2 linked regions of the Pseudorhizobium banfieldiae genome follow. The protein of the gene in region 1 binds, or shares a complex with, the protein of each later gene. Links are inferred from orthologs where the notes say so. Each region holds a gene or a part of one and is shown on either strand. Other genes may lie near its edges. The genes, in order: hisH and hisF.

Region 1 (6,206 bases):
TCGTGGATGCTGAAATACGAATTTGGCATGAACCCGTTAACCTGCACCTGGGCCCCGCACATTTACACCGACTGGGGCTGGCGTAATTTCAACCGCTGGATTCACTCCGGCTTCGACAACTATCTCATGACGCCGAATGGCCGCGTCAAACGCCTGATGACGCGGCTGGCCGTGGAAAACCTGTTTCACCCGTTTCAGCCCTTCATCATCGGCCAGAAGGGCTTCGCGCCGGGCTTCGCGGCAAAGATGGGCATCCCGCTGATATTCTACGGCGAGAACGAGGCGGAATATGGCAACCCGATCGCCGACAACGAAAGCGCTAAGCGCGACTACGACTATTTCTCGATGGCCTCTGATGAGGAGACCTATCTGGGCGGCGTGTCCGTCGCCGATCTCCAGTCGAAATTCGGCGTCCGCAAGGCGGATCTGTCCGCATACATGCCGTCTGATCCACGCATTCTGGAAGAAAAGGGAATCGAGGTCCACTATCTCGGCTACTATTTGAAGTGGCACCCGCAGGCGGCGTATTACTTCGCCGTCGAGCACGGCGGCTTCGAGGCCTCGCCGGAACGTACTCCCGGCACGTATTCCAAGTACAACTCGATTGACGACCGTATCGACGACCTGCACTATTATACCACCCATGTGAAGTTCGGCATTGGTCGCACCAGCTACGATGCTGCGCAGGAGATCCGCTCTGGCGACATCGAGCGCGAGGAAGGCGTGGCGCTTGTAAAGCGCTATGACGGCGAGTTCCCCGAGCGCTTCGCCGAAGAACTGTTCGAGTATCTGAGCCTGCCGTCCGAGATGTTCCCGGAGGCTTCCGCCCAGTTCGAAGATCCTATTATGGATCGCGACTACTTCGACGCCCTCGCCAACCGGTTTCGTTCACCGCATCTTTGGGCCTATGACAACGGCGAGTGGAAGCTGCGCCGCACCGTCTTCCAGGAAAACTGAGACCCATAATGAATAGAAGGCTGATTGCACGCCTCGACGTGAAGATGGAGCACCTGATCAAGGGCATACATCTGGAAGGCTGGCGAAAAGTGGGGGACCCCAAGAAGCGCGCGAAGCTGTACTACGAGCAAGGTGCCGATGAGCTCCTCTACATGGACGTCGTTGCCAGCCTTTATGGCCGGAATAACCTTTCGGGCATCGTGCGCGAAGTCGCCTCGGAAGTCTTCATCCCGATTACAGTGGGCGGTGGCATCCGCAGCTTGGAGGCAGTCCGGGAGATGCTGTCGGTCGGTGCCGACAAGGTCGCCGTCAACACGGCCGCCACGCAGGATCCTGACATCTTGCGCGCGATCTCCGATACCTACGGCTCGCAGGCCACCGTTCTGTCGATCGAGGCGAAGAAGCAGGTAACCGGCGGCTGGGAAGCTATGACCGACAACGGCCGCAACCATTCGGGCCGCGACGCAGTGGCCTGGGCTGTCGAGGGTCAAAAGCTTGGCGCGGGTGAGCTTCTCGTCACCTCCATCGACCAAGACGGAACCGGTCGCGGCATGGATGCGGCACTGATCTCCGCTATCGCCCGCGAGGTCGACATTCCGGTCATCGCATCCGGCGGTGTAGGCAATCCGCGCCACGTTGTCGACGTGCTGAAGAACCCGGACGTCAGTGCCGTCGCCGTCGCCCGTGATCTGCACCTTGAAAAGCACACGCTCGGCGATTTCCGCGATGCCTGCCACGCAGCGGGCATCAGCACTCGGCACGTAGGACTGGAGAAGGTGGCATGAGCGGCACAATCGTCGTCAACTACGGCATCGGAAACGTCTTCTCGGTTTGCAACGCATTGCGCGCCATCGGCAGCGAGGCGGAGTTGACGGGCGACCTAATGGCCATCCGTAACGCTGACCGCCTGATCTTGCCGGGCGTCGGCGCATTTGCACGCGCCATGGACGCACTTCACAGCAAGGGAATCTCCGACGCACTGCGGGAATTCGTTTCTACCGGGCGCCCATTCTTGGGCATCTGCATTGGCATGCAGGTGCTTATGGACCGCTCCAGCGAGTTTGGCAACACCGAAGGGCTGGGCTTCGTGCCCGGCTCCGTCGAGCGCATCGCGCCACAGAGTCCATCAGGCCAGCATCTGCGCGTGCCGCATATCGGCTGGGCGTCGCTCCTACCATCGAACGGCGAGGACTGGGAGGCAACGCCGCTCGAAGGCGCGAATGAGACGGGCGATGCCGTCTACTTCGTCCACTCCTATCATTGCATTCCGGCCGATCCGGCCCAGCGCATCGCGCATGTTGACTATGACGGGCTTGAGGTAACCGCGGCGATACGTCGGGACAATATCATCGGGCTGCAGTTCCATCCAGAGCGCAGCGGCCGGGCCGGCCAAAGGATCCTCGAACGCTTCCTCGCGACATGACGAGACGGATCGTCTGCATTGGCGGTGGCGGGCATGCCGTCGTCGTGATCGATGCCTTGCAGGCAATTGTGAGCACCGCCGCTGATATGGAGATCGCCGGATTCACCGACGAAACGGGCGCTGCGCAACCTATTCTCGGTCTGCCGTGCATCGGGACGGATGCGGATCTTCCGCATCTTGTTGCCTCACGCCTCCTCACTCATTACATCGTCGCGGTCGGCTCAACTAGGGGTGGGGGCGAGCTGCGCACGCGGCTCTTCATTGCGGGCGAAGCCGCCGGCCTCGCGCCCCTTACCGCAATTCACCCGTCAGCGATCGTTGCCAGGTCGGCGCTTATCGGCGAGGGCACCATCGTGATGGCAGGTGCTGTGATCCAGCCCCGAGTCGAAATTGGCCGCAACGTTATCGTTAACACGCGCGCCTCCATCGACCACGACTGCCGGATCGGCGATCATGTCCATGTTGCCCCCGGCGCCGTCTTGTCGGGCGGCATTTTACTTGAGGACGGTTGCCACGTCGGAGCCGGCGCAGTCATCCTGCAGAACCTGCGCATCGAGCGCGGCGCGACTGTCGCCGCCGGGTCAACGGTGGTCCGCGGGGTAGCAGCCGGAGCCTTGGTCAAGGGAACGCCGGCGCGCTAATGGCAAGTACACGGGGCCGCAAAAGGTCAGGAACAGAATGGACACGAGCACGCTGAAATCGATCAGTTTGAGCGAGACGCACAAGCTCGCTGACGCCGTCGCCCGCATCGAGGCGAGTGGCGGCCAGATCGCGCTGGTCGTCGATGAGCAATTCCGCCTGATCGGCACAATCACCGATGGGGACATCCGACGCGCGATCCTGCGAGGCGCGACGCTGGAATCCACCGCCGGCGACGTGATGCACCGCCATCCTCGCTCCGTCCCGCTCGGCACCCCGATGGCCGAAATCGCCGCCATTCTGAAGCGCGAGATGATCTTCCAGATGCCAGTGGTGGACGCAGAGGGTGTTGTGGTCGGCCTGCACCTCGCTGACCAGATTGAGCTCCCCGATCCCGCCGCGCACCGGGTCGTCATCATGGCAGGTGGGCTCGGCACGCGCCTGCGCCCGATCACTGAGACGGTGCCGAAGCCGATGATTGAGGTGGGCGGGCGCCCGATTTTGGAGCGAATTCTGGAGCGTTTCCGCGAGCAGGGCTTCCGTCAGGTGTCACTGTGTGTCAATCATCTCGCCGGAATCATCGAGGGCCATTTTGGCGACGGCGCGGCGTTTGGCCTTCAGATCGACTATGTCCGCGAAACCAAGCGCATGGGCACTGCCGGGGCGCTGTCGCTGCTGGGGGAGCGGCCGGAAAAGCCGCTGATCGTGATGAACGGCGATATCCTCACATCAATAAACTTCGGCCAAATGCTGGCCTTCCACTACGAGAACGCCGCGCTGGCGACGATGGGCCTTAACCGCTACCAATATCAGGTGCCTTACGGCGTGGTGGACGTGAGAAAACACCACATCACTGGCTTTTCGGAAAAACCGGTCTTCGACTTCTTCGTCAACGCCGGCATCTACGTCATCAGTCCCGAGATCTTGGACCTGATCCCGCCCGATCGCTTTTTCGACATGCCCTCCCTCTTCGACCAAGTCCACCCCGACCGCCGGGTCGCGTTCCCCTTGCACGAATATTGGCTTGATGTCGGAAAGCCAGACGATCTGAGCCGCGCTATTGATGCGTTCGGCGAAAGCGAGCCGAGGTCGGCGACGTGACAGCGCGCTCAGTTATCGTCCGGTTTGCCGATGGCCGTTCCGTTGATGGTTGGAGCCTGCGGGAGGAATTATCCGCAGACGTTTTCCAACGGCAAGCGCATTACGATCTGGCAGGTGCGTACGCGCAGGCAATATGCACCTCCCCCGGGGTTGAACCGGTGCTACATAATCTGCTGGCTCTGAAGTCGCCCCTTATTCGCGATGTGAGTGCAGCATTGTTCGTCTTTGAAAGAGATCCAGAAGCCGTCACGGAACTGCAGGTAGCGCCGAACATCAGTGCCGTTTTGAGACGCTTCCGGCCTCAGATGCCGATCGTTGAGAATCAGAGCCTTAACGCGGAACTGGTCAGCAGAAGGGCAGCCTTGACAACAGCAGCAAAAGCGATCGCTCACCGTCTTTATAGGATGAGGCGGAGGCCCTATGTCGGGGGTAAGGCGGTGGTTCGCGCGTGGGTCGAAGTGACGCTGAAGATGTACGCACGTGAGGTCAAGAACGCTCAGGTTCGCGTTTTCCCCTTTCCGCTCAATCGGCACCGCCAGAAGGAATTCCTCGACGAGTTGAGGCGCCAGCGGATCGACTGGACGCGAGATGGCCTGCCCTATCGTCTTTCCTCAGCAGCCGGTCTCATTGCTGCCGGGGGAAACGACCGTGCTCTCGCCATGGCGAAGTTCGAACGCGACGCGTTTGTCGACTTTGCTTCGGAGGTCGTCCGATCTGGCGCTGGGCCTGTCTTCACGAGCGACGAGTTCGAGCTTGGTGCCGTAGCCGCAGGTCAGGCATTCCGCGTGGCCGGCCTGCACTATGTGAACTCAGCTCATGGTGTTGGATTTTATTGTCCGCGCACGGCCTACAGTCACTTCAGGTACCTTACGGCCAGCCAGCGAGAATTTTACGGCCGGAGCTCTCCGGAAACGCAATTCGTACCTCGGCAGACCGCTAACTTCGTTCTGGCGGAACCGCCGTCTCCGACGAACGGCCGCGCGTCAGTGGTTTTCGTTCATCAGGACTTCCGCGGTGCGGGGCTGCCGGCGGAAGCCGATGTAGAAGAACAGATCATGGAACGCTTAGACGCGCTGAAGCTTCCGGCCCATGTCTCCAAATATGTGAAGGTACATCCCAATGCGAACCCTCAGCACCTAAGCGGAAGATTGAGAGACTGCAGTGTTGCTACAGAGTGGAATCATATTGAGTTTGGCCGCTGCCTCTTCTTGATGATCAATTCCACCGCGTTCTATGATCTGATCGGCGCGGGGGACATCGCCGTTTTCAAGGACGTCTCCTTCTCCCCTGAGCTCTATCTGGAAGGCGAGTATCAACATTTCGATCTGCAAACCCTTGCACCAACGATCGAAGGCTGGGTGAAATCCCACGGTGCAGCGAGGCGGGAGTGATGAGAGTTCGTCTTAAGCGACTTGCGATAAGAACGCTCACATGGTTCCAGATTAATCTAATCTACGACTTTCGTGAGGTCGGCGAGAACGTTCGTTTAGGCAAGCGATTGTTTGTCTCCAAAGGCCGCGTATCTGTTGGAACAGATGTTTATATCGGCGCTTACTCATACCTGGACGGAGACATTTCAATCGGAAATGATGTCATGTTGGCAAACAATGTTGCCATTGTTGGAGGTGACCACATCTTTCGCACCCCAGGAATAGCCACATTCGCCGCGCCGCGAGAACATTGGCGCCGAACCACGATCGAAGACAATTGCTGGATCGGTCATGGGGCCATTATCCTCAACGGTATCACGATGGGCCAAGGCGCGATCGTAGCAGCGGGTTCAGTTGTAACGAGGAATGTTGCCCCCTACAGTATCGTCGCGGGCAACCCAGCCAGCGCTCTTGGCAATAGATTTGACGAGGAACAGCAACGCCAACATGAAGCACTTTTGGGGCTAAAGAGGCCCCTGGCGAGGTCGCCTTGAGAACCGTGATCGTGCACGATAGAACGCCGAGCGACGATCGCCTCGCTTACTGGCTGGGTGTTCTGGCCGCAATTCCTATAAGCTATCCGACCGTACCCTATTACTTGTTTGCATTCGCTATCCTTTTGATTTGCGTTATGGCACTGTTCATGCGGATGACGA
Region 2 (6,273 bases), 760 kb from region 1 along the record:
CGGCGACATCGGCTAGCGCATCGATGGCGTCCTCCGTGAAGTCCAGGCTTAGCTGCTCTGTCTCCATCAGCGCCTTGTACTGGCGGATCAGACTTGCCTCCGTCTCGGTCAGGATGCGGCGGAAATCCTCCTTCGTCAGCGGGCGCAGTTCGACGCGGATTGGAAGGCGACCCTGCAGCTCCGGCAGGAGATCCGACGGCTTCGCCACATGGAAGGCACCGGAGGCGATGAAGAGGACATGATCGGTCTTGACCGGCCCATATTTGGTTGCGACCGTCGTTCCCTCGACCAGCGGCAGGAGGTCACGCTGCACGCCCTCGCGCGAAACGCCGGCGCCCAGGCCGCCGTCACGGGCTGCGATCTTGTCGATCTCGTCGAGGAAGACGATGCCGTCATTTTCCACCGCGCGTACCGCCTCGCGCTGGATGACCTCATTGTCGATGAGCTTGTCGGATTCATCCCTGATGAGTTCGCCATAGGACTTGGAGACGGTGGTTCGCACCTTCTTGGTGCGGCCTCCGAGGGCCTTGCCGAACATTTCCGAGAGGTTCAGGACACCGATATTGGCGCCGGGCATGCCCGGGATCTCGAAACCGGGCATGCCGGAGCCGCTGTCGGCCACCTCGATCTCAATCTCCTTGTCGTCCAGCTCACCATTGCGGAGCTTCTTGCGGAAGCTGTCGCGGGTTGCCGGCGACGCGGTTGGGCCAACCAGCGCATCGAGGACACGTTCTTCGGCACTCATATGCGCCTTCGCCTGCACCTCGGCGCGCTTCTTCTCGCGCACCAGGCCGATGCCGACCTCGACGAGGTCGCGGATGATCTGCTCGACATCGCGGCCGACGTAGCCAACCTCGGTGAACTTGGTGGCCTCGACCTTGATGAAGGGGGCGCCGGCAAGCTTTGCCAGACGCCGCGAGATCTCGGTCTTGCCGACACCGGTCGGGCCGATCATCAGGATGTTCTTCGGCATCACCTCATCGCGCAGGCTCTCGTCGAGCTGCTGGCGACGCCAGCGGTTGCGCAATGCGATAGCCACGGCGCGCTTGGCATCGTGCTGCCCGATGATGTGACGGTCGAGTTCGGAGACGATCTCGCGGGGGGAGAAGTTTGTCATGATGTCCTCTTGGCGTTCCTGCCGCCCGGCTCCCGAAAGCCCGGGCGGGGACCCATTCCTGAATGTCATTACTCGGCGTCCAGCGCCTCAACAACGAGATTGTGGTTCGTGTAGACGCAAATCTCGGCGGCGATATCGAGCGCGGTGCGGGCTATTTCCTCCGCCGACCTGTCGCTGTCCATCAGTGCCCGCGCCGCCGCATACGCATAGTTCCCACCAGAACCGATGGCGATCGTGCCGTGCTCGGGCTCCAGCACATCCCCATTGCCGGTGACGGCGAGCGTGATGGTCTTGTCGGCCACCAGCATCATCGCCTCGAGATTGCGAAGATACTTATCGGTCCGCCAGTCCTTGGCTAGTTCCACGGCAGCCCGCATCAACTGACCGGGATATTGCTCGAGCTTCTTCTCCAGCCGGTCGAGCAGCGTGAAGGCATCCGCCGTTGCGCCGGCAAAACCGGCTATCACCTCACCCTTGCCGATGCGGCGGACCTTGCGGGCGTTGCCCTTCATCACTGTCTGGCCGAGGCTCACCTGGCCATCGCCAGCCATGATGACCTTGCCGCCCTTTCGGACCGTTATGATCGTTGTCATTCTTTACCCGTTTGCCTCGAAGGCTCCTTGCGTTGGAGGCTTTGCGCCCTGTTGATGCCTATGTAAGCGGGGATCTCATGATTGCAAATCAAGCCGAGCCTATCGGAAGGCGCGCCGCGCTTTTGCTGGATATTTGGCAGGCCGCCTGTTATGGAGCGCACGACACTCGCATGGAGCAGACAATGGCCGAAATCGCCGCGCGCATGGGATCGGTTTCCCGCAAGACGAACGAGACATCGGTCTCCGTCACCGTCAACCTCGACGGAACGGGAACCTCGCAGATCTCCACGGGCGTCGGCTTCTTCGATCACATGCTCGACCAGTTGGCCCGCCACTCGCTGATCGACATGGAGATCGCGGTCGAGGGCGACCTCCATATCGACGACCACCACACGGTTGAGGATACGGGCATCGCGATCGGCCAGGCGATCTCCCGGGCCCTCGGCGACCGCCGCGGGATCACGCGCTATGCCTCGCTCGATCTTGCCATGGACGAAACGATGACCAAGGCAGCGGTCGACCTGTCGGGCCGACCCTTCCTGGTCTGGAATGTCGAGTTCAGTTCCCCGAAGGTCGGCAGCTTCGATACGGAATTGGTGCGTGAATTCTTCCAGGCATTCGCCCAGAATGCCGGCATCACGCTGCACATCTTCAACTACTACGGCGCCAACAACCACCATATCGCCGAGACCTGCTTCAAGGCGGTGGCACGTTGCCTCCGAACGGCAACCGAGATCGACCCGCGCCAGGCAGGCCGTGTCCCCTCCACGAAGGGAACGCTGGTCTGAGCGGCCAAGGAGCAAAGTTGAAGAGTTATCTTATTCTCACCCCTCCGGGCACAGATCCGGATCACGAGAAGACCGTGATCCTTGCCGACCGCTTCTCCTGGCTTGCGCTGTTCTTTCCATGGATCTGGCTCCTGACCAAGCGGCTGTGGCTCGCGGCACTGGCTGTCTTCCTTGCACAGGTTGCCGCCGGCCAGCTGATGCAGGTTTCCGGATTTGCGGTGGTGGGATTTCTCGCCGCCCTTTCCATCAATCTTCTCGTTGCACTGGAAGGACGGCACTTCTATAGCGAGAGCCTCATCCGGCGCGGGTGGGCGCTGCAGGACGTTGTCATGGCAGCGGATCTCGATACCGCCGAGGAAATTTACTTTGCAGGCCTGCCTCAGGCTTCGACGGCCCCGGTCGCCGCTGCCAACTGGGTAAATTCCGTTCGCACCCCCTCCGCAGCAGGGTGGGACCGTGGCGGGATTGGCCTCTTCGACCAGGGAGGACGCTGATGCGCGTCGCGATCATCGACTACGGCTCCGGCAATCTCAGGTCTGCGACCAAGGCCTTCGAACGTGCCGCGCACGAGGGGGGCCTAAGTGCCACGGTCGAGCTGACCGACAAGGCGGATGTGGTTGCCGCGGCCGATCGGATCGTCCTGCCGGGCGTCGGCGCCTATGCAGACTGCCGCGCCGGGCTCGACGCCGTCCCCGGAATGCACGACGCGCTGGTTCAGGCGGTCGAGAAAAATGGCCGGCCCTTCTTCGGCATCTGCGTCGGCATGCAGCTCATGTCATCCCGCGGGCTCGAGAAGACGGTCACGCATGGCCTTGGCTGGATCGAAGGCGACGTCAGGGAAATGGAGCCTTCCGATCCGAACCTGAAGATCCCGCAGATTGGCTGGAATACGCTCGACCTGAAGCGCCCTCACCCTCTCTTCGATGGAATCCCGACCGGACCGGATGGACTGCACGCCTATTTCGTCCACTCCTATCATCTGGCGGCAAAGAACCCGCAGGACGTCGTGGCGACCACCGACTACGGTGGACCAATGACCGCCTTCGTGGCCCGCGACAACATGGCCGGCTCGCAATTCCACCCGGAGAAGAGCCAGACCCTGGGTCTCGCACTGATCGCCAATTTTCTGCGATGGAAGCCCTGAAGCATGATCCTCTTTCCCGCCATCGACCTCAAGGACGGCCAGTGCGTGCGCCTCAAGCTCGGCGACATGGAGCAGGCCACCGTATATAATGCTGACCCGGCAGCCCAGGCGAAAGCCTTCGAAGACCAGGGCTTCGAGTGGCTGCATGTGGTCGACCTGAACGGCGCCTTCGCCGGCGAAAGCGTCAACGGCGCGGCCGTAGATGCTATCCTGAAGGCAACGAAGAACCCGGTGCAGCTCGGTGGCGGCATTCGCACGCTCGCACATATCGAGAACTGGCTGTCGCGCGGACTGGCGCGCGTCATCCTCGGCACCGTGGCGGTGCGCGATCCCGCACTGGTCATCGAAGCCTGCAAAGAATTTCCCGGCAAGATCGCCGTCGGCATCGATGCCAAGGGCGGCAAGGTCGCCGTCGAGGGCTGGGCGGAGGCTTCCGAGCTCGGCGTCATCGAGCTCGCCCAGAAGTTCGAAGGCGCCGGCGTCTCAGCGATCATCTACACGGACATCGACCGCGACGGCATCCTGACCGGCATCAACTGGGAGTCGACCCTAGAACTCGCGAATGCGGTGTCGATCCCCGTCATCGCCTCCGGAGGCCTTGCATCGATCGACGACATACGGCGGATGCTGCAGCCTGATGCCGCACGTCTGGAAGGCGCGATATCCGGTCGCGCGCTCTATGACGGCCGGATCGATCCGGCCGAGGCGCTGGCGCTGATCCGCAAGCAGAAAGGAGAGGCCGCATGAGCCTCAAGGCCCGCGTCATCCCGTGCCTCGACGTCAAGGACGGTCGCGTCGTCAAGGGTGTCAATTTCGTCGACTTGATCGATGCCGGCGATCCGGTCGAGGCGGCCAAGGCCTATGACGCCGCCGGCGCTGACGAGCTCTGCTTCCTCGACATCACCGCGTCTTCGGATAATCGCGAGACCATCTTCGACGTCGTTGCCCGAACCGCAGACCATTGCTTCATGCCGCTGACGGTCGGCGGCGGCGTACGCAGCGTCGGCGATATCCGGAGGCTTCTGCTTGCCGGCGCGGACAAGGTTTCGATCAATTCCGCCGCCGTGAAAAGCCCGGATTTCGTTGCCGAGGCCGCCGACAAATTCGGCAATCAGTGCATCGTCGTGTCGATCGATGCCAAAAAGGTCTCTTCGGCCGGAGAACTGGATCGCTGGGAGATCTTCACCCATGGCGGTCGCCAGGCCACGGGCATCGATGCGCTGGAATTCGCCGCCAAGGTTGTCGACAAGGGCGCCGGCGAGCTGCTGGTCACCTCGATGGACCGCGACGGCACCAAGAGCGGTTACGACATTGCGCTGACCAAGGCGATTGCCGACAGCGTGAAGGTTCCGGTCGTCGCCTCCGGAGGCGTCGGCACGCTCGATGACCTCGTGGCCGGCATTCGGGACGGTCATGCCACCGCCGTTCTGGCGGCCTCGATATTTCACTTCGGGACCTATACCGTCGGCGAAGCCAAGCGTTACATGGCCGAGCACGGCATCGCGATGCGGCTATACTGACGTCGCTGGAGACAGAAGATGAGCGATTTCTCCCTCAGCGATCTCGAGCGGATCGTCGCAACGCGTGCCAAGGCTGCAACCGATGAGTCCTGGACGGCGAAACTCGTAGCCGCCGGTCAGACAAAGGCCGCCAAGAAACTCGGTGAGGAAGCCGTCGAGACGGTGATCGCCGCGGTTTCGCAGGGGCGGCCGGAGTTGGTGAGCGAAAGCGCGGACCTCCTTTATCACCTAATGGTCGTATTGAATATCGCCGGGATTCCGCTCAAGGATGTGCTGGACGAACTTCAGCGGCGGACCGCCCAGTCCGGCCTGCAGGAAAAGGCGAACCGTCCATCATGACCCCGGCAGCGCAACCGGCTGAAGGCACCGAGCAATCCTCTTCCGCGACCTACTCGCCCTACCACGTCTTCACATCGGCGGAGTGGGCGCGTTTCCGAGCGGATACGCCTTTGACGCTGACTTTCGACGAGGTGGCACGGCTGCGCTCCCTCGACGACCCGATTGATCTCGACGAGGTCCGGCGCATCTACCTGTCGCTGTCACGGCTTCTTTCGGCGCATGTGGAGGCTTCGCTGCTGCTGTTCCAGCAGCGCAACCGGTTCCTCAGCCTGTCCGACGTCACCAAGACACCCTTCGTCATTGGCATTGCGGGCTCCGTGGCGGTCGGCAAGTCCACGACGGCGCGTATCCTGAAGGAGCTGCTGGCCCGCTGGCCCTCCAGCCCGAAGGTGGACCTGATCACCACCGACGGCTTTCTCCACCCCAATGCAGTGCTCAGGCGCGAGAACCTGATGGAACGGAAGGGCTTTCCGGAAAGCTACGACATCGGCGCGCTGTTGCGCTTCCTCTCGGCGATCAAGGCCGGCCAGCCGAACGTCAAGGCACCACGCTATTCCCACCTCACCTATGACGTGCTCCCTGATGAATTCACTGTAGTCGATCGCCCGGACATCCTGATCTTCGAAGGCATCAACGTGCTGCAGTCCCGCGATCTGCCGGCGGATGGCAAGTTCGTGCCCATGGTTTCGGACTTCTTCGACTTCTCGATCTATATCGACGCGGACGAGGCGCTGATCCATAACTGGTATGTCGAGCGCTTCATGAAGCTTCG

The links.
Region 2: the proteins of hisH (region 1) and hisF are in contact, whole or in part, in a crystal structure (PDB 6RU0), measured with the Thermotoga maritima proteins. The link is inferred for Pseudorhizobium banfieldiae from one-to-one orthologs. Residues at the interface, in WP_004080484.1 of Thermotoga maritima: Asn15, Arg18, Arg22, Arg117, Leu118, Pro119, His120, Met121, Gly122, Trp123, Asn124, Asn134, Gly135, Tyr136, Tyr138, Val140, Tyr158, Glu180, Lys181, Ser182, Ser183, Lys184, Ile185; in WP_004080486.1 of Thermotoga maritima: Met1, Leu2, Ala3, Arg5, Ser40, Glu41, Asp45, Glu46, Ala70, Glu71, Ile73, Asp74, Ile75, Pro76, Phe77, Asp98, Lys99, Ser122, Gln123, Glu161, Thr195, Leu196, Asn247, Arg249, Glu251.

Annotation. Positions count from the first base shown.
Region 1 is NZ_FO082820.1:3,054,105-3,060,310, forward strand. The notes cover bases 634-3,559. They hold hisH (imidazole glycerol phosphate synthase subunit HisH), read left to right. Parts: upstream 634-1,738; coding sequence 1,739-2,380; downstream 2,381-3,559. Other genes in these bases: NT26_RS14985 (N-acetyl sugar amidotransferase), read left to right, coding at 634-957; hisF (imidazole glycerol phosphate synthase subunit HisF), read left to right, coding at 966-1,742; NT26_RS15000 (acetyltransferase), read left to right, coding at 2,377-3,021; NT26_RS15005 (nucleotidyltransferase family protein), read left to right, coding at 3,059-3,559. Also shown: more of NT26_RS14985, read left to right, coding at 1-633; more of NT26_RS15005, read left to right, coding at 3,560-4,120; NT26_RS15010 (hypothetical protein), read left to right, coding at 4,117-5,511; NT26_RS23150 (hypothetical protein), read right to left, coding at 5,697-5,843; NT26_RS22800 (hypothetical protein), read left to right, coding at 6,041-6,206. UniProt on the Escherichia coli protein: IGPS catalyzes the conversion of PRFAR and glutamine to IGP, AICAR and glutamate. The HisH subunit catalyzes the hydrolysis of glutamine to glutamate and ammonia as part of the synthesis of IGP and AICAR.
Region 2 is NZ_FO082820.1:3,817,248-3,823,520, reverse strand. Bases 3,281-6,273 are described here. They hold hisF (imidazole glycerol phosphate synthase subunit HisF), read left to right. Parts: upstream 3,281-4,385; coding sequence 4,386-5,162; downstream 5,163-6,273. Other genes in these bases: coaA (type I pantothenate kinase), read left to right, coding at 5,498-6,273; NT26_RS18445 (phosphoribosyl-ATP diphosphatase), read left to right, coding at 5,181-5,501; hisA (1-(5-phosphoribosyl)-5-[(5-phosphoribosylamino)methylideneamino]imidazole-4-carboxamide isomerase), read left to right, coding at 3,646-4,389; hisH (imidazole glycerol phosphate synthase subunit HisH), read left to right, coding at 3,281-3,642. Outside these bases: ATP-dependent protease ATPase subunit HslU, read right to left, coding at 1-1,117; ATP-dependent protease subunit HslV, read right to left, coding at 1,186-1,710; imidazoleglycerol-phosphate dehydratase HisB, read left to right, coding at 1,893-2,498; NT26_RS18465 (DUF2628 domain-containing protein), read left to right, coding at 2,516-2,992; more of hisH, read left to right, coding at 2,992-3,280.